Linked DNA regions of Roseibium sp. Sym1. The protein of the gene in region 1 interacts with the protein of each later gene in a pairwise test. Links are inferred from orthologs where the notes say so. Each region holds a gene or a part of one and is shown on either strand. Other genes may lie near its edges. The genes, in order: cysE and cysK.

Region 1 (15,750 bases):
AGATGAAACATGGCGTCACGCAAACTCTCTATAACTACTGGGACAACCTGCGCGGTGCGCGGCCTGCCCCCAACCGGAGTGAAATCGATCCGGGCGAGATCCGCGGTCTTCTGGGCGACACCTTCATCCTGGAAACGAACGGACCGCAGGATATACGCTACAGGCTTGCAGGCACCCGGCTCTGCTCGGCCCATTGCCGTGAACTGAAGGGCCGCAATTTCCTGCGTGGCTGGAGCGTGAAGGACCGCGAGGCCCTGGAAAGCCTGATCGCCGCGATAACGGAAGACGCGGCGGCCGCCGTCATCGGCATCAGCGGTCACACGGAACGGGACCAGATCCTGCACATGGAAATGCTGCTCGTACCGCTCAACGTGCCCGGCGAAGGCCGCATCCGCATCCTCGGCAGCTGCACACCAATGGAAAAGCCCTACTGGATCGGCCTGCATCCCATTTTGAACCAGTCGATCACCAGCCTGCGCCTGGTCTGGCCGGATGAACGGCCGTATTTCGTCGATTCGCCGGCAACCGTTAATCCGATTCTGCCGCGTTTCACCGCTGAAGGCATGACCATGCCGACACCGCCCCTGCCGCAGGGCGCCGAGCGCAAGGTGGGGCATCTTACCGTCTATTCCGGCGGCAAGACCTGACGCCGCCTGCCTGTTTCACATCTTTGCCGGATTCGTGCCGGATCGGGATTCGCCCGGTCCGGCATTTTCTTGGGCCCGCAAGGTCGCCCCCCCTTGCTCCGGATATATTGCCGGCGCGTGTTTCGCCCCCCGAACTTGGGGAAAACGCGCTCCAATCGCCTCAAGTGGCCCGCACAAGGACCAGGCGTTGATTTTTATGGCCACCGTGTCTAGACCTGAGCGCCGTAACGGCTACACTCTTACACATCGTTAACCCCAGCTGCTTAATGTGATTAAGAGACGTCTTCACAATCGCATCTCAGCCGGGGGAAGCGCATTTTGCGCACGGTTTTGGATAGAACAGGCATGAGCGCCGGAGTGGCAACAGCACCAGAAGGAAGCAAATCGCTTCAAGTCACTGATCGCCGGCGACATCAACGGGTTCAGGTTAATATTCTGGGCCGGTTCATGCTTGAGGACCGTCGCGAATATCCCTGCCAGGTTATCGACATGTCGCCGGGCGGCATGGCCATGATTACACCCGTGTCCGGAAAGGTCGGCGAGCGCGTGGTCGCCTATCTCGATCACCTGAGCCGCGTCGAAGGACGCATCTCACGCCAGATCGATGGCGGCTTCGCTGTTGAACTGCGCAACACGGCGCGAAAACGCGACAAGATTGCCAATGTACTGACATGGCTGGCGAACCGGGATGAGCTCAATCTTCCCGAAGACCGCCGTCACGACCGCTTCGTGCCGAAGAACCCGATGACCAAGATGATCCTGCCGGACGGTTCCGAACATGTCTGCCGGATTATCGATGTCTCCCTGTCCGGCGCGGCTCTGGCCACCGATATCGTTCCCGGAATGGGCGATCCGATCACGCTCGGCAAGATGACCGCCCGCGTGATCCGCCCCATCGAGGGCGGCATCGCCGTGGAATTTGCCGCGGTCCAAAGCAGGGAATTGCTGGAACTCCACATTTCCGCTCCGGAAGACGACTGAACCACGCGCGCCTCGCCGACAACGACATGCAACCGTCCTGCTCCATGAGCATCAGGACGGTTTTTTCTTGCAAAATTCAGGCTATCACTGCGCCCTGACCTCAGTTTTTCAACTTTTTTTCAGTCCTCAGCCAGCCTGAAAGAGACGCCACGACGCTTCTGCGCACCTGCCATGGCCTGCCTGGCAGGCACGCATGATGACCGGCGCCTCCCGGCAACCCGACCGTTTTTCAATAACTTGCAGAGGATCGATTCAATTTTAGGAAAATTTTCGGCAAATTCTATTCAAATAAAACTCAAACATAAATCAAATTATCCTAAAATAAAAATCAAATAAACATACAGTTTTACTTTGAAGATTTTCTCGAAGTAAAAGGCATTGAGTCATCGTTACGTCAGCCTTGGGGAGGGCGTGACGATGAAATTACTTAAGTCTACTTTACTGGCATCAATCCTGGCTTTGAGCTCCGTCGTTTGCGGCACATCTGTGCAGGCGGATCCCGGCCGTTTCATGATCATGCGCACCGACGTGAAGGCGCCGGTGGGATATGTCCAGTTTTGCCGCGACAACAACTGGGCCTGTCCCAGGGAACGCTATGATCCGGTTGTCGTCCGCCTGGACGAAGAACGATGGAACGAACTGATCGCCATCAACAAGGACGTGAACCGCAGGATACGTCCGATGACAGATGCCGACCTGTTCGGCCAGGAGGAATTCTGGACCTATCCGGTCGACGGTTACGGTGACTGCGAGGAATACGTTCTGGAGAAGCAGCGCGTCCTGATCGAGGCCGGCTGGCCCAAAAGTGCGCTGCTGATCACGGTTGCCAAGGACCTTCAGAACTCGGGCCATGCCGTACTGACGGTGCGCACCGATCATGGCGACATGATCCTCGACAACCAGATCGAGGCCGTGCTGCCCTGGTATTCGACGCCTTACCGCTACATCAAGCGCCAGTCCGCGCGTTCGCCCGTGCAATGGACGGGCATTTCGGACACCCGTGTGACGACGGTCAGCAGCGTGTCCAACTAAGGTTTGGGAATTGGCCGGGACCTCCGGCCTCTAGGACGATCCGGTCGCGTCCCCACCCTCCCCATCCCTACCACGACCGGATCCAGGGAACCGGCCCGCCCCCCGCAGGCCGGTTCCCGTTTTTTCGGGACCGACACCGTGAAACCGGGCGGCCGCCGATCATGTTCCGGACTTGTAAAAAAGGGCGATTGTGCGCGCTTCGTGTCACGCCTTTTGCAGCGGCCTTCAAAACATCCCTGTTCCAGCAGGGATCTCCACCTGGAATGACAGATTTTCGGACACGCGCGCGACCGTTTCGTTCGCCTGCACCCGAGGTTTTGCCGCCGGCTTACGTCTTCACGAGGCAGCAGCCGCAACCGAAAAGGGAATTGTTTACAGCACCACCCAGAATTGACTATCCGAGCTTTTCCGGCTACTTTATTAACGTATTCTTACCTTTCAATTTGGACAGGTATCATGCAAAATAATATTTATGTTGAATTAATTGAACGGGCACGATCAGACCCCCAGTTCTTTCACCGGCTGGTATTTGACACTGACGCAGCGTTATCGGAATTTCAGGGCCTCAAGAAGCGGGAAGAAAAACGGTTTCGCGCACTGTCGCCGGAAGATGTACTGGGTGTCCTGACCGGGCGTTCTTTGGGCGACATATCGGGATCCATCGAAGCCTGCACGAAAAACACCTGTCTCGGCAGCACCTGCGGCACGACCTGTACGTCGGAGAGCTGCGACAGCACCTGCGACGGAAGCTGCCACGGCACCTGCTCGGGCGACACCTGCAAAATAACGTGTGACACTTCCTGTTATGGCGGCAACGCAACCTGTTCCGGAGAAAGCTGCAGCTCGACATGCGCAAGGGAATCCTGCAACGAAACCTGCAGCGGCGAAAGCTGCAACTACACTTGTGGGACCGACACCTGCGGAAACACTTGCTCCGGCGAATCCTGTGACATGACAAGGCCATTCATCGTCGATGTCGGCGAACCCGCCTTCGAGTCGATCAAACACATGTTGAAGGGATCGGGCCTTGCGCCCTACGTGAGTTTTCTGCCCAGGACGCGCGACATCGACCCGCCGGAACTCATTCCGGCACCCGCGCCGAAATTTCCCGATTGATCCGTGTCTCGGGAAGAGCACCGTCGCTGTGCCGGACGAGGAAGGTATAAAGCCGCTGCCGAACCGGCCTGCAAGAACCTTCCGTTCGACCGAATGGCCACATCCGGAGACACACCCGATGGCACCGTGGACCGGTTACCCTCTCGTACCGCCGCACAATTCCTGCAATGACCGAGCTGACGCCGCCGTTTGAGTCCGAACCTGCGCCCGGCCTGGAGAAGGCTTCCGATCCGGACGGATTCTTTCGCGCGGATGATGAGGACGCCTACACCGCCCTTGCCGAGGAAGCCGGTCTGACATGGTCTCGTCGGGGTATTTGGGCGAGTTGCGGCAGGGCTGTGGGGTCGCAGGGATGGAAACTGCATGTTTCCGTCACCCCCCAGGACGGACCGAAGCTGTTCAGGCTGCTGTTTCCGCTCCTTGCGCGCGGCAACACCGCCTTCAAGTTCATCGCGACCCCCTCCCTTCTGCGGACCTTGAACGAGGCGGGATTCGGCGAAACGCAGGTCGGCAAGGCGGTTACAATTTATCCGGAGAACGACGACCGTGCGGCGGCGCTTGCGGCGGAACTCGTGCCGCTGACAGCAGGCCTTCGCGGACCTGAAGTGATAACGGACCTTGCACTGGGCGGTACGGTCCATTCCCGCTTCGGCAGCTACAATCCGATCATGACACGCAACCGGCTCGGCCAGATCGTGGAACAGATCCGGTTTCCTGACGGATCGCTCCGAACGGATCAGTATGAGGCACCCTATCGCGTTCCAGAAGGCCTTGAGCACCCGTTCTCCGGCCTGGTGCCGGACACAGGAACCGATGAACTTTCCCTTTCCGGAGGCTCGGAATTACTCGGTCCCGGCTACCTGTTGCTCAATGTGCTTCGTGTCAACGCCAAGGGCTCCATCTTCCTGGCGCTCGACCTGCGCAGGCAGGAGGCGGTTCGATACTGCATCGTCAAGGAAGGCCGGAAACATACGTCCTCCGACCCGAACGGGCGCGACATGCGTGACCGGCTGAAACACCAATGGAAGGTCCAGAACGCGGTGCGCGACCTCAAGTCTGTGCCCACGGTTGACGACTATTTCGAAACAGACAAGGGCCACGGCTATCTGCCGATGGATTTCGTGGAGGGTTACGATTTTGAGACCACTTTCGGCACCTATCCCTGCAATGTCTGGAGCGATGAGGAAAAACGCGACCGCCTGCTTTTTTTCGCGCGCTTGTGCGAAGCGGTTGCCGACCTGCATGCCCAGGGTATCGTGCATCGCGACCTGACCCCTCGCAACGTGCGCATCACTTCCTCCGGGACGATTGCGCTTCTCGATTTCGAGTTGTCCTGGAGCCCTGGCGACGAGGGGGTGCCGTTCACCCAGGGCACGCCTGGGTTTGTCTCGCCGCAGCAGCTCAGGAACGAGCGACCCGATCCGGCGGACGATGTCTATTCGATCGGCAGTCTGCTGATCTGGTCCCTCGGCAACGTGGATCCCCAGTATCTGGTTGCGGACGATGCCGCGGACCTGGAGCGGAGGCTGCGGAAGCTTGTGCCGGCGCGACCGGAGCTCTGCAGGCTGATTGCGGATTGCTGGGCCGAGCGACCCGGCGATCGTCCGGCGCTTTCAGACCTGAAGGCTTTCCTCGAATCAGAGGCACAGTCCCTTTCCGCTCCAGGGAAAGCCGTCCGTTCCGAGGTCGCGAGGGCGCCACGGCGGGACTTCCTGACGCAGGCCTTTCACGGTCTGTTCGAAGCGGTTCCCCGGTCAGACGAAACAGGACTGTGGTTGTCGCATCTCGACGAAAAACCGAGGCGGGACGGCCGTGCCCAACACCAGAATGGCGGCCAACTTGGCAATTTGCGCAGCCTTTACCGCGGCGTGGCCGGCCCGGTCTATGTCTGCGCGAAATTCGCCGACCCGTCCTGGCTGACCCCTTCCCGGCGCGACATGCTGGTGCGGGCGATCGACTGGCTGTTGGCGCACTACAGGACCCGCGACGACCAGCTTCCCGGACTTTACTTCGGTGAAGCGGGCGTGGCACTCGCGATCTCCCATGCAGTCAATTCAGGCTTGGTCTCGGGGGGGGCCTGGTTCAGCGGATATCTGGAGGAAGCCTTGAGCGGGCCTTTGGATTGGCCCGACCTCACTCATGGCGCCGCGGGCCAAGGGTTGGCGGCGCTTGCCTGCGAGGCGGTTGCTGGTCCGGTCATTGATTTCCGTCCTTCTTTGCGCAGGGCCGCGCAATACCTCCTGGACGCGCAGCGGGAGGACGGAGGGTGGGATATGCCCGATGGCGTACCCGGCATGACGGGCAAGCAATACACCGGCTTTGCGCATGGTGTCGCCGGTATCCTGGCGTTTCTGGTACGCTACGACCACCGCTGTCCGGATGCAGCGGTCAACGCTGCCTGGAGACGCGGTTTTGCCTGGCTCGATCGGTTGGCCGCCCACAATGGTGACAACGGGCTTGTCTGGCCGATTGCTTCGGACGAGGAGACACGCTGGTTCCGCTGGTGTCACGGCTCACCCGGCATCGCCATGGCCTATCTCGACGCCTATGAGGCGACAAGAGAGAACCACTTCAAGGAGAAGGCAATCGCCGCTCTTTCGCATTTCGGCGAATATGTCCGTCTGACCAACTACAGCACTTGCTGTGGACTGACCGGGCTGGGCGAGATTCACCTCAGCGCCTGGCAGATCCTGGAACGGGAGGAGGATCTGCGCAAGGCGCTTCGGATCGGGGAAACCCTGGCCGCGCTCTCCCGGCTGCGGGGCGAAGACAGCCGTGTGTGGCAGGTCGACGACGCCCCTCACGCGACGGCCGACCTCATGTGCGGCAGCGGCGGTGTCTGCCATTTCCTCGCCCGCCTTGCGGCAGTTCCGGAAGCTCGCCCGGGATTTCCAGGCTTGAGCTGACGCCGGCGGAAAGCTCTCATGAGCAACAAATGCACGGCCGCGCTCCGAAAATCCTCTCACCCCGCGCACTGGAGCATCGGGCGTAAGGTCCGCACACGGAAGACAACACCAGGAATTCGGCCCTCCCCACCCTTCGATCCCCTGGCAAAGGGTACAAGCCGTTCCGGCGGTATCAGAGTTCTTTCAGTCCGGCCTTGAAACGGCGCCAGTTGCGCACGTAGCCCTCGGCGGAACCGGCGATGCTCGCGGCAATCTCGTCCGGCAGCGTCTTGACGACCTTGCCGGGCACGCCCACCACCAGAGAATTGTCCGGGATGACCTTGCCCTCGGGAATGAGCGCATTTGCACCGATGATGCAATTCGAACCGATCACGGCGCCGTTGAGCACGGTCGCTCCCATGCCGACAAGCGCATTGTCCTTGATGGTGCAACCGTGAAGGATGGCCTTGTGGCCGATGGTGCAATCAGTACCGATCGTCAGCGGAAAGCCCATGTCGGTGTGAAAGACGCAGCCGTCCTGCACATTGGACCGGGCACCGACCGTTATGGGCTCGTTGTCGCCGCGCAGAACCGAATTGAACCAGATGCTGGCAGCATCGTGAAGAACCACGTGCCCGATCAGGGTCGCGTTTGGCGCCACCCAGTAGTCCCCTGTTTCCGGGAAAACGGGAACACGTCCGTCGAGAGCGTAAACCGGCATGTGACCTCAGGAAAAACCGATCATGATCAGGGCGACGTTGATGACCATCACACCGGAGCACATGCTCCACATACCGGCGATGGTCGAGGAGGCAACGAGCCAGCCCAGAGGCCGCTTCTCGATCCGGCGGCCGCGAATGGCGTTGCGCATGATGATGAAGGGGCCGGCAAACACGCACAGGAAGAGACCCGCCAGGAAGGGCAGAAGTCCCTCTCCGTCAAATGCGAACCGGGGCGGCTGTTGGGTGATCAGCTGATAAAGACTGCCAAGGACACCGGCGGCCACAAAGCCCGCACAGGCGATATATCCAACGATAAGAAAATCGAACAGCACAGCCGTTAACCCCTTGTTAACTCTTTCCCGCGGAAAGTGATTAAGAATTCCTAAAGGGTCAAGAGCAAAGACTGTGCCGGATCGGCAAATGGGCCAAATCCTCGACAACAGGCCGATAAACGCGGCCATGCAGGTTTCCCCTGCCGGGACAGATGTTCCGTTTCAGGACACTATGTGCCAGATCAGTGCGCTTGCCCGAAGGCAGGTCGTGCCATGATCCCGCTGTCCCTGCCGGAACCCAGCAACTCCAAGCCGCGTCATTTCACCTGGTTGTGGCTGGCCATCTGCATTCTCTCCGCTGTCCTGTTTGCTGAAAAAGCACTCAGCCTGTCGGCGGCGTGGCGGGAGACGTCGGCGGCACGCGCCCGCGAACCGGTCGCCGTTTCGGTTGGCCCCGTCCGGATCCGCCTGCCGGAGAACCTGATCGCATCGCAACAGCAGCGCCGCCTGTCCCGATCCGGAAATGCCCGCTTCGGCAGCCTGCGGCTGGCATTGCACTGGCCGGATCTCTCCGCCATGGAGGAATACGCGTCAGTCCCGGAAGGCAGTGCCATCCTGGTGGATCTTGAAAGCAACCCCGGACGGGAAAGCCTCCGGGCGCGGCTGGAACCGTTTTACCGCCGCCTTGCAAGGGGCGGCGAGCAGCCCGGTCCCGATGGCCTGAAGATCCTGACCCTGTCGGCACGCGCGGCGCCGGCCACCGACCTGATCGCGCATGATCCCTCGATCCAGGGCGGTTTCATCACCCGCTGCCGCAAGGAAACACCTGCCGGCACGGCAGTCTGCCATCGCGCCATCGGCATTACCCCCGGACTGGAACTGCGCTACCGCTTTGACCAGACCCTGCTGCCGGACTGGCGGCGGCTGGACGCGGCCCTCTACGCCAGGGCCCGGACTTTCCTGGTCAACCAGTAGGCGCACGGCCCGCGGCAAGCCTCTTGGACCCAAAAATGAAACGGCCTTTCGATCTGATCGAAAGGCCGTGCTTCAATCTCGGGGCGTGTGGAAATCAGACCTCTTCCAGATCGATTTCCAGAATGGCCATCTGGAAGTTCCAGCTGAGATCCTCGTCCTCGTCGTCACGGAAGATCACGCCGATAAATTCCTCGCCGATATAGACTTCCGCGCTGTCGTCCTTGCGCGGCCGCGCGCGGACCTGAAGGCTCGGCAATTCGAATTTCGAACGCATATAGGCTTCGATCTTGCGGATTTCATCGGGCTTCACGGCGATCTCCTGTTATTGCCTTGGCTTTTTGACTGGCCGGGACCCTACAGGACCACGCGCAATTGCCAAAGCCTTTCCCGCATCTATCCCCGTCTTCCTGTGCGCCTGCAACATGGCTCACTCGGCCGGGTCTTCCTCGCCCAGAAGCTGATTCATGCTGCGTGCGGGTTCCGGACATCCGGCTTCGCCGACGATCTTGGCCGGAACGCCGGCAACCGTCGTATTGGCCGGGACATCCTTGAGCACCACGGAGCCCGAGGCGATCCGCGAGCAATGGCCGATCTCCAGATTGCCGAGCACCTTCGCTCCGGCTCCCAGCAGCACGCCATGGCGGATTTTCGGATGACGATCCCCGCCGACCTTGCCGGTGCCGCCAAGGGTGACGCCCTGGAGGATGGAGACTTCGTCCTCGATCACCGCGGTACCGCCAACGACGATCCCCGTGCCATGGTCGATGAAGATACCCCGGCCGACCGGAACGGCCGGATGGATGTCGATCTGGAAAACTTCCGAGGCCCTGCTCTGCAGATAAAGCGCGAAGTCCTTGCGGCCCTTGCGCCAGAGCCAGTTGGCGAGCCGATGGGTTTGAAGACCGTGAAAGCCCTTGAAATAGAGCACCGGCTCCAGGTACCGGAAACAGGCGGGATCGCGGTCGAAAACGGCAACGATATCGACCCGGAAGATCTTGGCAAGCTCCGGCTCGTCCGCCAGCGCTTCGAGATAGGTCTGCCTGATCAGCGATGCGGAAACAATGTCCCGGCCGAGACGATCACCCAGGCGGTGCAGCACCGCTTCTTCCAGGCTGTCATGGTTCAGCACGGTTTCATAGACAAACGAAGACAGGGCTGGCTCCTGCGCCACCATCGCCTGCGCCTCATCCCGCAATTGCTGCCAGACCGGATCATGGGTCGAAACCTGTTTCAAGTCGGACTTGCTGATCGGTGCCGACATGGCCTGTCTCCTTTTCAAGCCGTCACGTTCGTGTCCCTAACATAGGACTGTCGTCTGATATTCCAAAATGAAACTTGCTGATATCAGATATGACCTCCTGTTATGAAGTAGCAAAGTGCTGGATTTCCGGCCGATTGCATATTTGAAAACCAGGTTTTGAGGAATGAGCATGACTTCGCAAGCCACCGGGTCCACCGGTCATGAAAACCCGCGTCTGACGGTCAACGGCGCGGTTGCCGAACTGTGGCTCAACGCCCCGGCAAGGAAGAATGCCCTCCCCCTGTCCGCCTGGCAGGCAATACCCGCTCTGCTGGACGGACTCGGTAAGAACGCTTCGGTCCGCGTCTGCGTCGTGCGCGGGGTCGGCGGCAAGAGCTTCTGCGCCGGGGCGGACATCTCCGAGTTTGCCGAGATCCGATCCACACCGGCAGCCGCCAAGCACTATGACGATATCAACGTGGCTGCCTTCAAGGCCCTGAAAGCCGTGGCCGTTCCGGTCATCGCGGCCATCGAGGGCCCTTGCCTTGGCGGTGGTTTGGGGTTGGCCCTGGCCTGTGACATGCGCATTGCCGCGCGTTCGGCGTTTTTTGCCATTCCCGCGGCCCGGCTGGGCCTGGCCTATCCGCCGGAAGCCCTCGGGGATCTGCTGGAAGCCGTCTCCCCGTCCGACGCCAAGAGGCTTCTCTTCACGGCGGAGCGCCTCGCCGCGGACGAGGCCTTGCGCACCGGCCTTATCAACGAAGTTGTCGACGACACGCAACTGGACCAGCGGATCGACGCCTTGTGCTCCATCCTGTCCAACAACGCTCCCTTGTCGCTGAAAGCCGCAAAGCGGGCCATCAACCACCTGTCCAGGCCAAATGTCGCCGGTGAAATGGCAGACCTGTTGGAGGATGCGGAACTCTGCATTGACAGTGCGGACTACCGCGAGGGGTGCAAGGCCTTCCTTGAAAAACGGTCGCCGCGGTTCACGGGCGGTTGACCCCCGCCCCTTCTGAATCAAGACGTTCGAAACCGAAGACAACCCGCTGGCGGGACTCGCGTTTTTCCCTCACGCGGGCTCGGCGCCGGCATTCAATCCGATCAGGAACTCTTCGACCGCGCCCGCGAAAACATCGTTCTTGTCGCCGGCGACCATGTGGCCGGCATCGCGGATATCCGTGAACCTGGCATGGGGCACCTGCTCCTGGAACTCGCGCACGTGGTCCATGGACACAAGCTCGGAATTCTGTCCCCGGATCAGCAGGACGGCGCAGGACAGGTTGCCGGCAGCGCTCAGCACCTCGTCCTGGGCATGGTCGGCCTGGTCCGGATCCTCATGCCGCTTGGTCTTCAGGAACGCCGGATCCCAGTGCCAGCGGTAGCGGCCGTCCTCGTGCAGCCTCAGGTTCTTCGAAAGACCTGACAGATCCTTCGGCCTCGCGCGGTTCGGCAGGTAGCGGGCGATGGCATCCGCCGCCTCTTCCACCGTGGCGAAACCCTGCTCGACCCGGTCGCTCATGAATCCGATGATCTTGCTGACGCCGCCCATGTCGATCCTGGGCGTGATGTCGACGAGAACAAGGGCCGCCAGGCCTCCGGGATTCTCCTGCCCCTCCGCCAGCATGCCGGCGAAACCGCCGAGGGAAGCTCCGACGACAACCGGTTTTTGACGATGGAGCGCGCCGACCTGACGGGTCACACCGACAAGATCCCGCGCGAAATCCTCAAAGGCATAGTTGCCGGAGGGTACCCAGTCGCTTTCGCCGTGCCCGCGCTGGTCCAGCGAGTAAACAGGATGGCCCAGATCGGCGATGCGCTTGGAGGCGGCATCCCAGGAATGGCGCGTCTGCCCTCCGCCATGCAGCATGATCACCGGCTGTTCGCCCGACCCGTACCGGTCCGCAACCAGCCTGTTCTTCTCGACACCCTGGAATTCAACACGCTTCGGACCCATGAGACCAACCACATCCTTTCTTGCCGCGGATGCCATTCCAGGGCATCCGCCAGACCTTTAAGCTTCGACGTTGTTCAGGAAGGCAAGCACGCCCTGCTTGTGGACCTTGTCGCCGACGGCCACCATGTGGTCCCGCCCCGGGATCTCCAGCACGTCCGCATGCGGGATCAGGGCCGCCAGTTTCTGGGGCGAACCGGCAACATCGTCCTTGGTTCCAACCGCGACCAGCACCGGACGCTCGATACGGGCAACGTCCTCTTCACTGATCTTCTGGCGAGAAGAGCGCATGCAGGCCGCCAGAGCCCGGCGGTCCGACCCGGTCTGCTCGGCGAAGGCGCGGAAGGCCTTGCCGGTCCGGTCGGTGATGTCCTTCAGCCGCTCGGCTTCCAGTGCCGATGCAATCGGTTCCGGATCGCCTATCCCCGAGATCATGCCGTAGCCGAGACCTGAAAAGACTGCCCGGCGCACCCGTGCCGGATGGTTGAGGGTCAGGAATGCCGAAATCCGGGCGCCCATGGAATAGCCCATGACATCCGCACGCTCGATCTGGAGATGATCCAGGAGCCGCCTGGCGTCTTCCGCCATGACGGGCGCCCCGTAAGCAGCCGGGTCATAGAATTTCTGGCTGTCGCCGTGACCACGATTGTCGATGGCAATCACGCGCCGTCCGTCGCGGACAAGGAGATCCACCCAGCCGGGATATTGCCAGTTGACCTGCTTGTTGGACGCAAATCCGTGAATCAGCAGGATCGGATCCCCTTCTCCCTCATCCAGATATGCGATCCTGACACCATCGAATTCGAACTGCGGCATGAATTTGCTAACCCTTACGTAAACGGAAAACGCAATTGTGGGACACAGTAAGGGGTTTGGGTCTGTAAGGTAAAGCCCATTTCACGGCGGCCCGGTACGGGTCTGCGGCGGTGGATCGCAACACAAAGCCCCTACACACGCCTTTAACAAATGGATATGGTCCGGGAAATTTGCTATCGGGAACCGACCCTTTCAAGAAGAGGAATTTGACAATGGCGGATCACGTCGTCCCGCATTTTCAGAATTCGAGCGGACACGATTCCGTTGCGATCGGTGCACGGGAATTCATGTGTATCGGAGCCAATCCTCCGTTTGATCATCCGCATGTTTTCCTGGACATGGGCAGCGAAAACGAAGTGGTCTGTCCTTATTGCTCCACGTTGTACAAGTTTGACGCGACCCTGAAGGAAACTGAGTCCTCGCCTTCGGACTGCACCTGGGCGCCGGCCGCCGCCTGAAAAGAAACGGTGTCATGAGCGCGAATGGCGAGGCCGACCTCCCGATCATCATTGCCGGCGCGGGAATTGGCGGCCTGACGGCGGCCTTGTTCTTGCGTGACAGAGGCCACCAGGTCGTCTTGCTGGACAAGGCGAACGTGCTCAGTGAAGTCGGCGCCGGACTTCAGCTCTCGCCCAATGCCTGCGCTGTGCTTGACCGCCTCGGGCTCTTGCAGGAACTCGAGCCTCACGCGAATGCACCGGACAATTTGCGCATCTGGTCCGGCACATCCGGCCGCCAGCTGGCAACCGTGCGCATGGGGTCTTTTCTCAAGATGCGTCACGGCTACCCGTTCTGGCAGATCCACAGGGCGGATCTGCAGCGGGTGTTGCTCGACAAGGCCCGGGCAACACCGGGAATTTCCATCAAGCTGGCTTGTGAGGTCATGGATCTCACGTCCACGCCCTACGGGAACCTGACCTGTATCTATCAGGATGCCGACATGACGGGAAATCTCGCCTGCAAGGCGCTGATTGGCGCCGACGGGGTCTGGTCAAGGGTCAGGCGCCTGGTGCCGGGCCATGAAAACGCGCGCTTCAGCGGTCAGGTCGCCTACCGGACGACGGTGCCCATTGACGCCGTGCCCCGTCGATGGACCACCGACCCCGGACTGTGGCTGCACCGCGATTCCCATCTCGTGCATTACCCCGTCAAGGGAGGACGGCACCTCAATATCGTCGCCCTGGCCGAAGAGAACTGGCAGGACGAGAGGTGGTCGACCAGGGCCGACAGGGAAGCGCTGCTGCACCTGTTCAGAAACTGGCCCGCGGAAATACGCAACCTGCTCGGATCTTCGGACGAATGGCTGAAATGGGCGCTCTGCAGCGTCAAGGCGTCCGGCCCCTGGTCACACGGCCATGTTGCCCTCCTCGGCGACGCGGCCCATGCCATGCTGCCCTACATGGCACAAGGCGCCGCAATGGCCATAGAGGACGCTGCCATCCTCGCCAGGCATTTGCCGGTGGATGTTGAGAACGTGCCGGCCGCCTTGCGCGCTTTCGAGTTCCATCGCAAGGCCAGGGTAACCCACGTCCAGAAGGTTTCTTTCGACAACGCCCGCACCTACCACTATTCGGGCGCGCTTGCCCTGGCGCGCGATACCGTCCTGCGGCTGTCAAAACCCACCAGCCTCGCGACACGCTTCGACGACATTTATGGCTGGACACCGGAACAATAACCCCGCTTTTGCTTGAGCCGCGCCGTAAGCTGCGATAAAGCCAATCCCCATCCAGGTGCCAGGGAGTTTGAAGATGACCGGTCAGAAGACAGTCAACGTTGTGACCGCAGCGTTTCTGGTGATCGGCGACGAGATCCTCTCCGGCCGTACCAAGGACAAGAATGTCGGGTTTGTCGCCGACTATCTGACCTCTCTCGGAATCGACCTGAAAGAGGTCCGCATTGTTCCCGACGAAACCCCTGAAATCGTCGAGGCGGTCAACGCACTCCGGTCTAAATACGATTACGTCTTCACGTCGGGTGGCATCGGACCGACCCATGACGACATCACCGCGGAAAGCATCGCCGCGGCCTTCGGCGTACCGCTGAACCTGGATCCCAGGGCCGTGGCCCTTCTCGAAACGCACTATGCCCCCGGTCAGTTCACCCCCGCACGCCAGCGCATGGCACGCATCCCGGAAGGCGCCGACCTGATTGAGAACAAGGTCTCCAAGGCGCCGGGTTTCAGGATCGGCAACGTGCATGTGATGGCCGGCGTTCCGTCCATCATGCAGGCGATGATGGACGCAATTGCGCCGACCCTTTCGACGGGTACGAAAATGCTGTCCGAAACCGTCGCCGCCGACATGCCCGAAAGCCGGATCGCCGAGCGGCTGTCCGCGATTCAGGATGCCCATCCGGAAACGCTGATCGGTTCCTATCCGAGAGCCACCGACGGCAGATTCACAACCCAGATCGTTGTTCGTTCACGGGACGAGGCCGTCCTGCAGGCCGCCGTCAGGGACGTCGCCGCAGCCGTTGCCGAGCTCTCGGGATAATTTGAAGGACCAGACATGGAAAACCCCGCCCAAAACAAAGCCTTCCCGGTCTCCTGGGACATGTTCCACAGGGATTCGCGCGCCCTTGCCTGGCGCCTGTCCAGCGAAGGTGAATGGAAAGCGATCGTCTGCATCACCCGCGGCGGACTTGTGCCGGCCGGCATCGTCGCCCGCGAACTGGGCATTCGCACCATCGAAACGGTCTGCATTGCGTCCTATCACGACTATGACAGCCAGGGATCGCTCAAGGTCATCAAGCCGATCGACCCCAAGGTCGTTGATCTCGAAGGGGGAGAAGGCAGCGGCGTTCTGGTGATCGACGACCTGGTCGACACCGGCAAGACCCTGAAGGTTGTGCGCGAAATGCTGCCCAAGGCACATTACGCCACCGTCTATGCCAAGCCGGTCGGCGTGCCGATGGTCGACACGTTCATCACGGAAGTTTCCCAGGACACCTGGATCTATTTTCCGTGGGACATGGGATGGCAATTCCAGCCGCCGCTCTCGAAGGAAACCGCCGGCTGATCTGCCGCCCCGGCACGAGGCACCGCAACCGGCCGCGAACCGAGAAGGCGGCCATTGCCGGCATATTCCCGACATCAGTTACACCGGCCGATC
Region 2 (15,671 bases), 2.8 Mb from region 1 along the record:
AAATTCAAAGAAGCTGCCAAGGAACTCGAATGCGACGAGTCCGAGGAAGCCTTTGACGCGAACCTAAAGCGTATCGCGAAAAGTCCGCCACCTAAAGGCGAAAAGAATGATGGTAAAAATACTAGCTCTGATTGAGCAAATTGTCGGCTATTTCTGTCAGGCGCACTAGGCGATAATCATGCATAGCAAACTTTGTTCTAAATTTTTTGTCATCTGACAAACATCGATGACGAGCCTGCGGTACCGTATCGAGCACTCTAAACATTTCTGCTTTAGCAGGTGATATTATAGTCAGTGTCGCGATAACATCTTCCATCCATTGTAATGATTCTTCGGACCATTCAACTCCTTCGTCTTCTATTTTCTTGCCATCATTACGATGCCTAACACCATCATGTCGAAGCTGTACAAGCTTCAAAATAGCAGCTTCTCTTTCCGAATCTTGCTCTTTAGGTACTAAAGCCAGTGTTTCGCTATGCATTTTCGGCGGAATTGTAAGCATCTTTGTGAAAAAGATAATGATAGCGACAATAGCCGTTATTCCGAGGGTAAGCAGCACTTGGACAATGCGGCTGTATTCAACACCTGTTTGCGCCCACCAGGTTAGGGCCGCAGCTATCAGCAATGGCATCAATATCTTCACAACAATATTGATCCAGTTGTCCCAACTGACAGCCTTAAGGCTTTCGCTGAAAGCGCGGGTTGCAACTTCAGTCCAGTAATCGCGATATCCCATTCCGAAATCATATCAGGAACCCCACTGCGCGCAATGGGTTTGTGAAGTATAATATCGCCATCCTGTTTTGATATATGCTTGCCTGAAGCACATCTTCAGGTAGAGGGCGGGGCATGGTCAGCCGGGTCACGACGGTTGCATTTCAGGGCATCGAGGCGGTGCCGGTGGATGTTCAGGTTCATGTCGGACCGGGCGCGGTCGCCTTCAACGTGGTCGGCCTGCCGGACAAGGCCGTCGGCGAAAGCAGGGAGCGGGTGCGCGCGGCCCTGTCGGCCTCCGGACTGGCCCTGCCGGCCAAACGCGTCACCGTCAATCTGGCCCCCGCGGACCTGCCCAAGGAAGGCTCCCACTACGACCTGCCGATCGCACTCGGGGTCATGGCCGCCATCGGCGCGATTCCGGGCGAATTTCTCGAGGGGTACGCGGTGCTGGGCGAACTCGGCCTCGACGGCACGCTCGCGCCGGTTGCCGGGGTGCTGCCCGCCGCCATGGGCGCGACCGGGATAGGCAAGGGCCTGATCTGCCCCGAGGCCAGCGGCAGCGAGGCTGCCTGGGCCGACGCGGACATGGATATCCTGGCGCCGCGCTCGCTGATCCAGCTTGCCAACCACTTCAAGGGCACGCAAGTGCTGTCACGGCCGGTCGCCCGGCTGCAGGGCAATCCGGGGCCCTTGCCCGATCTTGCCGAGGTCAAGGGGCAGGAAACCGCGCGGCGCGCGCTGGAGATCGCTGCCGCAGGCGGCCACAACCTGTTGATGACAGGCCCTCCGGGATCCGGAAAATCCATGCTGGCCAGCCGCCTGCCGTCGATCCTGCCCGCCTTGAGCCCGCGCGAGCTCCTGGAAGTCTCCATGATCGCTTCACTGGCCGGCGAACTGGCCGAGGGCAAGCTCACCGACCGGCGGCCGTTCCGGGCGCCGCATCATTCCGCCTCCATGGCCGCGCTTGTCGGCGGCGGTCTGAAGGCCCGGCCGGGCGAGGTGTCCCTCGCCCATAACGGCGTGCTGTTCCTGGACGAGTTGCCGGAATTCACCCCGCAGGTGCTCGACAGTCTGCGCCAGCCCCTGGAAACGGGCGAGGCCGTGATCGCGCGGGCCAATCACCGGGTCAGCTACCCGGCCCGGATCCAGCTGGTCGCCGCCATGAACCCCTGCCGCTGCGGCCATGCCGGCGAGCCGGGCCATCAGTGCCGGCGGGGCGATCGCTGCATCACCGACTATCAGGCACGGATCTCCGGGCCGCTGCTCGACCGGATCGACGTGCGCATCGAGGTGCCCGCGGTCACGGCCGCCGACCTGATCGGCCCGGCGGCCAGCGAAAGCTCGGAAGCCGTCGCTGCCCGGGTCGCCGAGGCGCGGTCGATCCAGCAACAGCGTTTCCTGGAGCTTGGCCTTGCGTGCCGCACCAATGCCCAGGCCCCGGCGTCCGTGGTCGAGACCATGGCCAAGCCGGACGACAAGGGACTTGCCTTCCTGCGCGACGTCGCCGAACGGCTGGCGCTCAGCGCCCGCGGTTATCACCGTGTCCTCAAGCTTGCCCGCACGCTGGCCGATCTCGACGGCATGGATCAGGTCGGCCGGATCCATCTTGCCGAAGCCATGAGCTACCGGGGCCAGGACATGTCGCGGCGGGCGGCCTGAGTTTCATCGAGAGCCCGACATCATGCCAAGGTCACCGGACGGAGATGACCTGATGAAACACCTCGATCAACTTCGGGATGGTGGTGCTGTTGAGCCGCGCCACGTTGACCCGGCCGCCCCTGACAACGTGAATGCCGTGATCGCGGGTCAATGCCGTCTCCTGGTCGCTGTTGAGCGGCAGAAGCGAGAACATGCCGGATTGCCGGCCGAGATAAGCAAGGGTGTCCCGCTGATAACGTTCTTGTTCCAGCAGGACAATTTCCTGCCGAATACCGGCCACCCGCTTTCGCATGACCTCAAGCTCCTGCAGCCAGAGAGACTTGAGATCGGGATCCGACAATATCCGGCTGACCACTGCTGGGCCGTGATCCGGTGCATGTGAACTGCCGGAGCGAATGATGGCCGAGACGGCACGCTGGAGGCGTTCCCTGGTTTCGGGTTTGCATTTCAGGAAAAGCGCGCCCGCCCGATCGCGGTAGATGCCAAAGGATTTCGACAGGGTCACGCAGACAACGCATTCCTCGAAGCGCCCGACGATCTGCCTGACCTGTTCACAATCGGCCTCAAAACCCTTGCCGAAACCGAGATAGGCAAGATCAATCCAGGGCACCACGCCAAGACGCTCGAGCTGGTCCAGCAACTGGCCAAATTGTTCTTTTGTCAGGTCGGCGCCGGTCGGGTTGTGACAAACACCCTGAAACAGGAAGAGATCCCCGGGCCGTGCCGCCTCAAGTCCCGTCAGCATCTCCTCAAATCTCATTTGGCAGCGCAACTGGTCATAGTAAGGGACCGAACGCCATGGCGCGCCTGCGGCCGTAACAATCGGCATGTAGTTGCCATAGGTCGGGCTCTGCAGCCAGATGGTCGGTTTGCGCGACAGCTGCGCGACGAAATCCGCCATCACACGAAGCGCAACGGCACCGCCGGCGGTCTGTGCGCTGACAAAGTCGTGCCCGGTGAAAAGATCCGCTCCCAGGATTTCCTGCCCGAGACTGCCGTAATAGTCCGCGTCTCCCGTCAGGGCCATATACGCCTTGGTTTTCTGCAAGGCGACAAGATCGCTTTCTGCGCGTTTCACGGCAGTCAGAATCGGCGTCTGACCCTGCTCGTTTTCGTAGACCCCAACCGTCAGGTTCAATTTGTCGGTCCGCGGATCCTGAGCAAACAGGTCTGCCCCGATCATGATCGGGTCAACAGGATAGTCGCCAACGTCTCCAAACATGCCTGTCCTCCCGGGCCCGGCTCACCGTGAATGGCACTCTCTTACGCCGGTCTTCCTTTCATCTCGATAGACCGGTTCCACGCCCGCGTCATGGCCAGATTGACCCAATCGGCATTTCGGCTTGCAGCAGGGCGTTACCACCGAATGGGCTGTGCCTCCAGTCAACGTGACACACTGCCTCTTACCCCTGGCGGCCAGCCTTGTTCCTACCGCGAAGTTATTGGCGCTGAACGGCTGGCCCTAAGCGCCCGCGGTCATCACCGTCACCTCAAGCCTACCCAAACGCTGGCCTATCTCGACTACGTGGACTAGGTTGGTCGGATCCACTTGGCAAAGGCGATGAGCTTTCGGGGATAGGACATATCGCGGCGCGCCGCGTAGAAGATGTTATAAGGAGCTGCCCTTCTTCGTAGTAAGATAGTGAAATGCATCTAACATAGCAAAAGATATACATCGGCAATCACAAATGAAAAAAGTTTTTCTCTGTATTATTTCATGGCTAGGTCAGAACTGGGAACCAATTACGGCAATAACAGCATTATTTGTCGGATTTTTTTCCTCTTTTCTCGCTTACTACACATATCTTCTTCAAGAAGAGAGTGCTTTCCTTAGCCGTACTCCACTTCTTAGCTTTTCTATGGATGCTGACGCAAACAGTATAAGCCTTACAAACACCGGACTAGGATCCGCAAATATTTATAGCTTCCACATTTGGCATAAAGATAATTATTGGAGCTTCAAATCAGGTGAGGGTATTCAAAAATCCGACACAATAATCCAACAATCATTGTCCGATGCTATTAAATCTATTGATAACAAAACTTATGAAAAACTAATAGGTAAAGTCATAAAACTTGGCCCTGTTGTTGGGTTCTTAGAACCCGACGGACATCAACTTATTTTTGAAATACCTAAGGAATATCTTAATACTGACGAATTGGATCTAATTTTTAGGTTGCAAACTTCATTACATATGGTCGCATGTTACTCAGATTTGTACGGGGAAATTTCTGGTAGTGCGTCAAATATTAGCTCAGAGCACGCAGCATCTGCAAAATGCGAAATTCCCCCAAAAATTATTAAACGTCGATAGCGAGAAAAGACAGCCCGATGCCGGAAGGCAATTTCCTAATCTTGAAGCACTTTCATCACTTGAAATAGGTTTGGTAGCCCTCAGAACCGCGTCACCACCGTTGCTCCGACACCCTCGAACCGGTCCATCTGCGTCAACGCGGCGATCGACTCCTCCAGACTGATTTCCTTGCCGACCAGCCGGTCGGGCGCCAGCTTGCCGGACCTCACCATGTCGAGCATGGCTCCATAGCGGTGGGCCTGCATGCCGTGGCTGCCGAGGATTTCCAGTTCCCAGCCGATCACCCTGGCCATCGGCACCTTTGGCGTGGCGTGATCGGCCAGCATCAGGCCGATCTGCACGTGCCGGCCGCGGCGGCGCAGGTTCTGGATCGAGTTGAAGCAGGTGACGGGGTGGCCCAGCGCGTCGATCGAAAGATGCGCGCCGCCGCCGGTGATCTCGACAACCGCTTCGGCAACATCCGCCTCCGTAGCCGCGTTGACCGTCGCCACGGCGCCAAGATCCCGTGCCAGCGCCAGTTTGTCATCCGTTATGTCGATGGCGACCACCTGGGCGCCGACCGCGTTTGCGATCATGATTGCCGACAGGCCGACGCCGCCGCAGCCGTGAACCGCGACCCATTCGCCGGCAGAGACCCTGCCCTGGTCGACCACGCCGCGGAACGAGGTGGCGAAGCGGCACCCGAGGCTGGCGGCGGTTGCGAAACCCATGGTCTCGGGCAGGGCGACCAGATTGAGATCGGCCTGGTGAATGCCGACAAATTCGGCGAAGGAGCCCCAATGCGTAAAGCCCGGCTGGAACTGGTTTTCGCAGACCTGCTGGTGGCCGGCATGACATTCCGGGCAGGCGCCGCAGCCGCCGACAAAGGGCACGGTGACCCGGTCGCCTTTCTTCCAGCGGCGAACATCCCTGCCGGTTGCAAGCACGGTGCCGGCGAGCTCGTGACCGGGCACATGCGGCAGGGTGATATCCGGATCGTGCCCCATCCAGCCGTGCCAGTCGCTGCGGCAGACCCCGGTCGCCTCGACCTTCAGCACGACGCCATGAGGTTCCGGATCCGGATCCGGCAGCGTCACCAGTTTCGGGGCTTGCGCGAAGGTTTCATAGAGCACGGCTTTCATGAGCGGGTCCCGTCGGTTGCTGATGCGAAATGAACGGCTGCAATCCTAGTCGGTCCGGCTGGAAGAGCTTTGCCAAAATCGCTTCTTTCAAACCATATTCGGGACTAGTCTGCTACAAGGATCTCATTTTTTAGCAGAGTCTTTCCCGTGCCCAAGATCGATAGAATAGACGCCGAAATCCTGATCCGGCTGCAGAGCGACGGCAGGCTCTCCAACGCGAAACTGGCGGAACAGGTGTCCTTAAGCGAAACGCCCTGCTGGCGGCGGCTGAAACGGCTGGAGGAAGCCGGCGTCATCGAGGGCTACCAGGCGGTCGTCAACCGGCGCGCGCTCGGTCTGGGCGTGATGGCCTTCGTCCAGCTGACCTGCTCCGAACACGACGAGGCCTCGACCGCCGCGTTTCAAAAGGCGGTCGAGGCCAGTCCGCAAGTCCTGTCCTGCCACAACACCACCGGCGACGCGGATTTCCTGCTTCAGGTGGTCGCGCAGGATCTCGACGACTACAGCCGCTTTGTGGAAAAGGTCATTCGCAAGCTGCCGGGCGTGACAAGCATCAAGTCAAATCTGTCCTTGCGCGAACTGAAGTCCTCGAACCGGCTTCCCATTCGCGAAGCGATCAGTCACCTTTGAAACAAGGGTACGGGCCCGTGCCCTGACGTGTTTCCGCACAGGACCGATTTTCATGAGCAAGTTCTGGAGCCCCGTCGTCAGCCGGCTGGTACCCTATGTGCCCGGCGAGCAGCCGTCGGACAGCAGTGTCATCAAGCTCAACACCAACGAGAACCCCTACGGCCCGTCGCCGATAGCGCTCGGGGCGATCCGTGCCGCCACGCAGGACAGCCTGCGGCTCTATCCGGATCCGGGTGCAGCCCGGCTGAGGACCGCTGTCGCCGGGACGTTCGGCCTGAGCCCCGAAAACGTCTTTGCCGGCAACGGCTCCGACGAAATCCTGGCGCACGCGTTTCACGGATTTTTCAGCGGCCGGGACCCGATCGTTTTTCCCGACATCACCTACAGTTTTTACAGGACCTATTGCGAGCTTTACGGGATCGCCCATCGCACGGTCCCGCTCGATGACGGCTTCCAGGTCGATGTCGCGTCCCTGAAAGACCCCTGCGGCGGCATTGTTGTCGCCAACCCGAATGCTCCGACCGGCATCGCGCTGGGTCTGGGCGCCATCGAAACGATCCTGGATCAGAACCGGGACGTGGTTGTGATTGTCGACGAAGCCTATGTCGATTTCGGCGCCGACAGCGCCGCCAGCCTTGTGCCGAACCATGACAACCTGCTGGTGGTGCAGACCTTTTCAAAGTCGCGCAGCCTGGCGGGCCTGCGGGTCGGCTTCGCCCTTGGCCAGCCGCATCTGATAGAGGCGCTGCAGAGGATCCGGGACAGCTTCAACTCCTATCCGCTCGACCGCCTGGCGCTGGCCGGAGCGGAAGCCGCCTGGACCCACACGGACTGGTTTGAGGAAACCCGGCACATGGTGATCGCTTCCCGCGAGCGCCTTGCGGCCGACCTGACGGATCTGGGGTTCGACGTATTGCCCTCCGCCGCGAATTTCCTGTTCGTCTCGCACGGCACAGTGGCGGCGGCGGAGCTGGCGGCGAAGCTCAGATCCGACGGCATTCTCGTCCGGCATTTTCCGGTCGGGCGCATCAACAACCATCTGCGCATTTCGGTCGGCACAGACGAGGAATGCGACGCCCTCGTGCGCGCGATCCGCTCCATCATCGGGACCGGGTATCGACCCTGAGGCGCTCCGCAACCTGCCGTGACCGGATCACCTTGACGCAATCGCAACCGGGACGACGCCGATTAAGCGACTTGTTAGGATCTGCCTGCGAGACTTGTCCGGGCGAGCATGAGCGCGGACCGCACGACCAAACCCGGCTCCCCGGGGAAAGTGTCCGGATCGGACGGAGCATATGGCAGACGGAGCGAAACAGCGGAAGTCACCGGTCAGCGGAACCGACTGGACCTTGATCACGGTCGCGGCCGCCGCGGGCATCGTGCTCACGCTGACAGCCATTCTTGCGCATCTTCTGTGACGGTCCCACCGCGATTTCGCGGCCGGATGCCCCTCCTTCGCTTCCTTGTATTGGCCCGACCCGCTTCCCATGTCAGGAGGCGTCAATGCAATCGAGGAGAACCGACATGCTCGTCACCACGACCAACACCATTCAGGGCCGGGACCTGGACTACAAGGGCCTGGTGACGGGCGAGGCGATCCTCGGGGCGAACCTGTTCAAGGATCTCTTTGCCGGCATTCGCGACATTGTGGGCGGCCGCTCCGGGGCCTATGAAGAAGAACTCGCCAAGGCACGCGAGATCGCCGTCGCGGAAATGTGCCAGCAGGCGCAGTCCCTTGGCGGCAATGCCGTTATCGGGGTCGATCTCGACTACGAGACCGTCGGCCAGAACGGCTCCATGCTGATGGTCAGCGCCACGGGCACGGCGGTAACCGTCCGCTAGGTGACGGGCCATGCCCCCGACATACCGGATCGTCCCGGGCTTTCCCCAAACCGAACGGCCCGTTGCCGTGCGTCTGTTCTGGCAGGCCTTTGCCGGCAAGCTGGGCAGGGTAATGGCGCCGGAGGACAAGGCGCTCGCCTTCCTTGAACGGGTGATCAATCCGGATTTTGCCGTCAGCGCGCTGTCCCCCGAAGGCGGGCTGCTCGGACTTGCCGGTTTCAAGACCGATCAGGGCGCCCTTATCGGCGGCGGTCTTGGTGACATGACGGCGGTCTACGGCCTGTTTGGCGGCACCTGGCGCGGGCTCCTGCTGGATACGCTGGAGCGGGAAACCGAAGACGGCTGCCTGCTGATGGACGGCATCTTCGTTGCCGAGGACGCCCGCGGCCGCGGCATTGGCGGCGCGCTGCTCGAGGCCGTTTTCACCGAAGCCCGCAGCCGCAACCTCTCCAGGGTCCGCCTCGACGTGATCAACACCAATCCCCGCGCGAAGGCTCTTTACGAGCGCAAGGGCTTCAAAGCCGTCAGCGAAGAAAAGACGGGGATCCTGGAACTCCTGTTCGGCTTTTCCTCCTCAACGCGCATGGCGCGGACGGTCTAGGGCATGCCTTGTCAATCCTTGTCCCGATGTCACCCCGGACAAGCGCAGCGCAGATCCGGGGCCTACTCGCAGGTCCGCTTGCTGAAGCCATAGCTGCTTTCACGCATGGGGCCTTCGCCAAAACAGGTCTCTGGAAATGAGCAGGTCCCGGGTCTCGCGTTGCTCGCCCGGGGTGACACCGGGCATTGTCGTGGCGCTTTGCATCCTGATGATCAGTTCGTCGCTACAACACGTCACATGCCGCCTTTTCCACCCTCTGGTTTGATGCTCTATTGCCGGAAGTCACCAAACGGGAGCATAGGAATGTCCTCACACGGCTATGAAGGCGGACGGTTGAACCTGCCCTTTGTCGGCATCTGCACGTTCGGCAAGTCGCCCTATCAGCCGGACTGGGACGCGATCGACGCGGATGTCGCGGTGCTGGGCGCACCGTTCGATTTCGGCACCCAGTGGCGCTCGGGTGCACGCATGGGTCCGCGTGCCATCCGGGAGGCCTCGACGCTGTTCTCCTTCGGCCATGCCGGGGCCTATGACTTCGAGGACGACATCACCTACCTGCCGGCGGAAACCACCCGGATGGTCGATCTGGGCGACGCGGATATCGTCCACACCGACACGATCGAAAGCCACCGGCGCATCGAGTTCGGCGTGCGCAAGATCCTCGCCGCCGGGGCCCTGCCGGTGGTGCTCGGCGGCGACCATTCGGTCAACATTCCCTGCATCAACGCCTTTGACGGTGAAGACCCGATCCACGTGGTGCAGATCGACGCCCATCTCGATTTTGTCGACGAACGCCACGGCGTGCGCTACGGCCACGGCAATCCGATGCGCCGGGCAGCGGAAAAACCCTATGTGACCGGCCTTTCCCAGATCGGCATCCGCAATGTGTCGTCGACGGCGCGGGACGGCTATGAGGCCGCGCGGCGCATGGGCTCCGACATCCAGTCGGTGCGCCACGTGCGCAAGCTCGGCACCGCAGGCATGCTGGCGCGCATTCCGGAGGGAAAGCGCTATTACCTCACCATCGACATCGACGCGTTCGATCCGTCGATCGCGCCGGGAACCGGCACGCCCAGCCATGGCGGCTTTCTCTATTACGAGGTGCTGGAACTGATCGACGGCCTTGCCAAACGCGGCGACATTGTCGGCATCGACCTGGTGGAAGTGGCGCCGGATTACGATCCGACGGGCACCACCAGCATCCTGGCGGCACAGATCCTGATGAACACGATCGGCCGTGTGCTGCATCACCGGTAACGGCAAAGGCATTCTTGCCAAGCCTGGGCCACGTCAAGGAGCGTCCTGCGTCCAGAGCTCGGCCAGGGCAACCATGGCCAGCAGCTTGAGCGTGTTGCCGTAATAATCTTCATCTTCTATCGGACGGGACACCAGTGCGGACCAGAGCGCGTCGGACCAGTCCCGGTCGGCGCCCGGATCACCGGTGCCGCCGAGCGCGGCGGCGGCGAAGACGGCAAGGAAGGCTGCTGAGCCGGTCTCGCGGTCGTCGGGAATACTGCCGTCCAGCCGGTAGGTCGTGGCAATCCGCGATGGATCCCGCCCGGAGGCGTCCTGGATCCACCGGTTGATTGTCCGCAGATGCGCTTCCGCCCGGCCATCACCGGTTTCAAGCAGGTCGAGCGCAAGACGCCAGGGATAGCGCAGGGCATTCCACGAAAACCAGCCGTCGCTCTCGCCTTCCAGAAAATTCGCCCCGGCAGGTTGGGGCTTGTCAGGGAGGCCAATCAGAAAATCGGGTACCAGGCCTGTTTCGGAGGCATGATCGTTGGAAAGTCCGCCCCAGACCGAGTAACCCCGGTCCCGGATTTGCCGCCACCTGTGGCCATCCTCTTGGCTGTTCGCGGCGAAAGCGGCGAAACTGCCAGGCATGAAATCCGACGACCGGGAGGCGGTTGCATAATCGTCATCCGTGGCCCAGTCGCCGAGACGCATCATACCGTCCGGCGTGACCTCATGCTCAAGGATGGCCGCTTGCGCCTGCAGGAAGGCATCGCGATAACCGCCCCAGCGCCGGTCGGCAAGCAGGAGAGCCAGAGCGATATCAAGGTCGCCATCGGTGGCCGACATATTGCCGCCATCCGCCCCGTCGCGGCAATCCCGCGTCTGGTTCCAGGCCATCAGCCCAGGATCGGACGCCGCAGGATGCGCCCTGTAGAACGCCAACATGCCGTCAAACAGGCGTCGGACGCCCGGTTCGCGGCCGGCCATGTGGACAAGCGCAAGCATGCCATAGCCATGCGCCTCCGATACCGTAAGCGTGTTCGACGCGCTGCCGCCCCAGGCCGGCCTGCCGTCGCCGGAAATGTCGACAAAGGCACCGCCGCAGCCTTCCCGAAAGTAGACCCTCTTCCAGTCCGACCAGAACCTGTCGAGCGCCTCGAGACGCTCGGATTTGGAAACAGAGGGGAAAACGGGCTCCGAGCCGACTTTTGTGCCTGTTAGGGCAAGCAACAAGGCAAAGACGATCATCCGAACCATGAAGCCCCCTTTTGGGTGCGTGTTCGCGCAGAATATGCAGCCGACGCAAGTCATACGGCTTGCAACCGGCTGCTTGCGTCGTCGTCAGGCGACCCCGGTCCTCCGGCTTTGTCGAAGTCCGGGGTCAGTCCGTCTCGGACAGGTCCCGAGCGTCATCCGGACCCGATGGTCCGCCGCCATCACGAGCGGCGTCGGCTCAGAGGCCTTCGAACAATGCCGTCGACAGGTAGCGCTCGGCGAAGGAGGGGATGATCACGACGATGTTCTTGCCCGCCATCTCGTCGCGCTGGCCGACCTGGATGGCCGCCGTCAGCGCCGCGCCGGAAGAAATGCCCACCGGCAGGCCCTCTGTCTTCGCGACTTCGCGTGCCATCGCAAAGGCGTCCTCGTTGGCCACCGTCTGGACTTCGTCATAGACGGAGGTGTCGAGAATGGCCGGAACGAAACCGGCGCCGATGCCCTGGATCTTGTGCGGGCCGGGCTCGCCGCCGGAGAGGATCGGACTGTCCGCCGGCTCGACCGCGACCACGTGCAGTTCGGGCTTGCGCGCTTTCAGCACCTGGGAAACACCGGTGATCGTGCCGCCAGTACCGATGCCGGAGACAAACACATCGACATTGCCGTCGGTGTCGTTCCAGATTTCCTCTGCCGTGGTGTTGCGGTGGATTTCCGGATTGGCCGGGTTCTCGAACTGCTGCGGCATCACCGCGCCGTCGATTTCGGCAATCAGTTCCTCGGCGCGCGCGATGGCGCCCTTCATGCCTTTCGGACCCTCGGTCAGCTCCAGCTCCGCGCCCAGGATCTTGAACATCTTGCGGCGCTCGACGGACATGGTTTCCGGCATCACCAGGATCAGGCGGTAGCCCTTGGCAGCCGCCACAAAGGCAAGCGCAATGCCGGTATTGCCCGACGTCGGCTCCACCAGGGTGGTCTTGCCCGGCTCGATCTGGCCCGCCGCTTCCATGGCCTCGATCATGGATACGCCGATGCGGTCCTTGACGCTGGAGATCGGGTTGAAGAATTCCAGCTTGGCGAGCAGGTTGCCCTTGACGCCATGGGCCTTTGCCAGGCGGTCCAGCCGGACTATCGGGGTATCACCGATGGTGTCGGTGATGGAGGCGTAGATCTTCCCGCGGCCGCTGGTCTTCTTGCTCATGACTGGTCTCCCTGATTGGCCGGGGTTGTGCTCCGGCCTCATTCCTTGCTTGAAACGGTAACATAATACGGGGTCCCGCAAGTTATAAGAGGCGTTGGATGCCTTTGCGTTCAACCCGGTAAAACCTTTTTCCAGAATTGGACTAGCTGTTGGAAAGAAGAAGCTCCGGCAGCTTCGTCATATCGTCGAACAGGATACCGCCGGCCGCCGTCATCGCGTCCCGGTCGCAGGCCGGATCCTCGGCAAAGGCGTAGACGCGCATGCCGGCCGACCGGGCCGCCATCACGCCCGGGACGCTGTCCTCGACGACAACACATGTTTCCGGAGCATGGCCCATCTTGCGCGCCGCCAGCAGGAACACGTCCGGCGCCGGTTTGCCGCGTTCGCAATCCTGGGCGGAGAACAGTTTTCCCTCGAGCCTCGGCAGAAGGCCGGAACTGCCGAGCGTGGCGCGCATCTTCTGGTATCTGCCCGAGGAGCCGACGCAATAGGGCAGGCCCATATCCTCCAGCCGGTCGAGAACGCCCTCGATGCCGCGGATTGCCGGCACCCCTGCCTCGAAGCTTTCCAGATCGCGCCTGCGGACCTGGTCCGGCCAGTCTTCCGGCAGCTTTTGCCCGACCAGCGCCTCGACCAGCCGCTGCACATCCTCCAGCGTGCGGCCCATGAACTGTTTCTGGCAGTCCGAACCGGTCATCGGATGGCCGAGCGCCGTGACTATCTCCGCCATGTTACGGTTGGTGAAGCGCTCCGTGTCGACGAGCACGCCGTCACAGTCGAAAATGACGAGGCTGGGGATCATGACCTGGTGTCCTGACGTGTCATTTGCGGCCGGTGGAGCCGAAACCACCCGCCCCGCGCTCCGTGTCGGACAATGTCTCGACTTCCGTGATGCGCGCCTGGAGGACCGGCGCGATCACCATCTGGGCAATTCGCTCGCCGCGGGCGATCTCGAACGGCGCAACGCCGAGATTGATCAGGATGACCTTGACCTCACCCCGGTAGTCGGCGTCGATCGTGCCAGGTGTATTGAGGACAGTTACGCCGTGTTTGGCGGCAAGGCCCGACCGGGGCCGCACCTGGGCCTCGTAACCCGCAGGCAGCGCCATCGCCAGTCCGGTCGGCACCAGGGCCCGTTCGCCGGGTGCGAGGGACATGGGCGCCTCGACCGCGGCGAGCAGGTCGAGCCCGGCGGCAAGCTCGGACTGGTAGGCGGGCAGCGGCAGGTCCCGGCCGTGGTCAAGGCGTTTGAATTCCAGCGTGACGGTCATGTGAGGCATCCGGCAATGAGTGTTGCCGCGAGTGACGACATTCGCGGCCCTCTGTCAAGATTGGCAAGGGAAGACGAATTATTCCGGCTTCAAGCCGGGGATCCACTTGAAGTCGCAATCGTCTCCTGAAACACTCTGCCCCATCGTAATGTTGCCGTGTTCGGGAGATTTGCAACATGAGACAATTGATATTTGCCCTCACCGCCGGCGTTTTGCTGGCAACCACCCCTTCAGCGCTTGCGCAGACCGTCGGATTTGCCGATGCCATCAAGATCCTGGCGGCGAGCTGCGGCAAGGACATCGAGAGTTACTGCAAGTCGGCAACGCTGGCGAACAACCAGATCATGCAGTGCCTTGACAAGAACCAGGCCAAGGTCTCGCAGAAATGCAATGCCGACCGCGTCACCGTCGTCGCGCTGATCCAGGAACGTCTCGCTGCGCAGGCCGCCGCGCCCAAGATCTGCGAGCGCGATGCCGCGCAGCGCTGCAAGGGCGTGAAGCCGGGAGCAGGCCATATCCTGCGTTGCCTGCTGAAGGCGCAGCCTTCCGTCAGCGAGAAATGCAACACCGCCATCGATCTGGCCGGCTACCGTTAAGACCGCGTGGGAGATTATCAATGACCAGGATCCTTCTGGCCGCCGTTTCGGCCACCTTCCTCGCCGTCTCCGCCAGCGGTGCGTCGGCGCAGACCAAGTTGAGCCGCAACGAAATCATCAATTCGCTCCAGGGCGCACAGCAGGAAGTCGACCTCAGTGCCGACCAGCTGCAGAAAGCCGCGCTGGAAAACATCCAGAAATATCCGGGCGCCAACTCGCCGAACACCTTGCCGCTGGCGGACAAGCTGGCATCCCTGCGCCAGTTCAATGTCGAAATAACCTTCGATTTCGACAGCGCCCGCATCAAGCCGGAATCCTACGAAACCGTCGGCCTGATCGCGGATGCACTGCACACGCCCTATCTGCAGGGTCAGACGTTCTTCATCGTCGGCCACACGGACGCCAAGGGCGCCCGCGAGTACAATCTGGACCTGTCGCTGAAACGGGCAATGGCGGTGCGCGAGGCCCTCGTCACCACCTTCCGCGTTCCAGGCCAATATCTCTTTGCCGTCGGGCTTGGAGAGGAGCAGCTGCGCGACCCCTCCAATCCGGACGCCGCCGTCAACCGGCGCGTTCAGCTGATCAACATGGGCTACAAGTAATCCGTCCGGGCCACGGCGGACCGCTCGGCACTCCCGAGCGGTCCGTTTGAACAGTCTTGGGGCATTTTAATTATTGTTCGGGAATGCTGAACGAGCTTTCTTTGATTTCAGATCTAATCCTGGCCCGGAAAACGCTTATTTTCACAAGATGGCAAGGATTGACCAAGGAGTGGCTCCATGACAGCAGCGCCTGTCAGCATTTCGCCCGTCTTTTTCGCGCATGGCGCACCGACGCTCGCCCTTGAGGACACGGCTGCGAGCCGGTTCCTGAAAGGCTTCGCAGCGACGCAGCCGAGACCAGGGGCCATCGTGATCCTGTCCGCGCACTGGGAGACCGAAGGGCTGAAAATGTCCGCTCCCGGCCCGTTGCGCACCTATCACGATTTCCGGGGCTTTCCGGCACCGCTTTACGACATTTCCTATCCGGTGGAGGCCGACGAGGCCCATGTCGACGAAGCCGCGCGTCTTCTGGAAGCCGCGGGTCATGACCTGGAACTGGACAGCGACCGGGGACTGGACCACGGCGCCTGGGTGCCGCTGTCGCTGGCCTATCCGGACGCCAACATTCCCGTGGTCGCCCTGTCCCTGCCACATGACAGCACCCCGTCTTCGGTCTATGCCCTCGGCAAGGCCCTGGCACCGTTGAAAGACAAGGGTGTCCT

The links.
Region 2: the proteins of cysE (region 1) and cysK interact in binary tests that used the Escherichia coli proteins (3 or more experiments, as listed by UniProt). The link is inferred for Roseibium sp. Sym1 from one-to-one orthologs.

The regions. Positions count from the first base shown.
Region 1 is NZ_CP114786.1:4,417,712-4,433,461, reverse strand. What follows is about bases 7,975-10,808. They hold cysE (serine O-acetyltransferase), read right to left. Parts: upstream 9,892-10,808; coding sequence 9,058-9,891; downstream 7,975-9,057. Other genes in these bases: O6760_RS20135 (enoyl-CoA hydratase-related protein), read left to right, coding at 10,061-10,808; O6760_RS20145 (DUF3126 family protein), read right to left, coding at 8,725-8,940; O6760_RS20150 (hypothetical protein), read left to right, coding at 7,975-8,630. Also shown: O6760_RS20185 (PAS domain-containing protein), read left to right, coding at 3-647; O6760_RS20180 (PilZ domain-containing protein), read left to right, coding at 993-1,628; O6760_RS20175 (transglutaminase-like cysteine peptidase), read left to right, coding at 2,139-2,660; O6760_RS20170 (hypothetical protein), read left to right, coding at 3,612-3,776; O6760_RS20165 (class III lanthionine synthetase LanKC N-terminal domain-containing protein), read left to right, coding at 3,944-6,682; O6760_RS20160 (gamma carbonic anhydrase family protein), read right to left, coding at 6,855-7,382; O6760_RS20155 (DUF6949 family protein), read right to left, coding at 7,389-7,844; more of O6760_RS20150, read left to right, coding at 7,929-7,974; more of O6760_RS20135, read left to right, coding at 10,809-10,873; O6760_RS20130 (alpha/beta fold hydrolase), read right to left, coding at 10,943-11,863; O6760_RS20125 (alpha/beta fold hydrolase), read right to left, coding at 11,885-12,640; O6760_RS20120 (zinc-finger domain-containing protein), read left to right, coding at 12,853-13,098; O6760_RS20115 (FAD-dependent monooxygenase), read left to right, coding at 13,113-14,315; O6760_RS20110 (competence/damage-inducible protein A), read left to right, coding at 14,389-15,132; gpt (xanthine phosphoribosyltransferase), read left to right, coding at 15,148-15,657.
Region 2 is NZ_CP114786.1:1,597,095-1,612,765, forward strand. Bases 10,561-13,315 are described here. They hold cysK (cysteine synthase A), read right to left. Parts: upstream 12,541-13,315; coding sequence 11,581-12,540; downstream 10,561-11,580. Other genes in these bases: O6760_RS07260 (glycosyl hydrolase family 8), read right to left, coding at 10,561-11,384; O6760_RS07270 (HAD family hydrolase), read right to left, coding at 12,683-13,315. In the rest of the region: O6760_RS07200 (hypothetical protein), read left to right, coding at 1-135; O6760_RS07205 (hypothetical protein), read right to left, coding at 122-736; O6760_RS07210 (YifB family Mg chelatase-like AAA ATPase), read left to right, coding at 850-2,376; O6760_RS07215 (aromatic amino acid transaminase), read right to left, coding at 2,408-3,598; O6760_RS07220 (hypothetical protein), read left to right, coding at 4,065-4,691; O6760_RS07225 (zinc-dependent alcohol dehydrogenase family protein), read right to left, coding at 4,772-5,812; O6760_RS07230 (Lrp/AsnC family transcriptional regulator), read left to right, coding at 5,960-6,442; hisC (histidinol-phosphate transaminase), read left to right, coding at 6,495-7,568; O6760_RS07240 (hypothetical protein), read left to right, coding at 7,741-7,863; O6760_RS07245 (heavy metal-binding domain-containing protein), read left to right, coding at 7,970-8,287; O6760_RS07250 (GNAT family N-acetyltransferase), read left to right, coding at 8,298-8,888; speB (agmatinase), read left to right, coding at 9,192-10,145; more of O6760_RS07260, read right to left, coding at 10,179-10,560; more of O6760_RS07270, read right to left, coding at 13,316-13,342; dut (dUTP diphosphatase), read right to left, coding at 13,362-13,811; O6760_RS07280 (hypothetical protein), read left to right, coding at 13,988-14,407; and 2 more genes.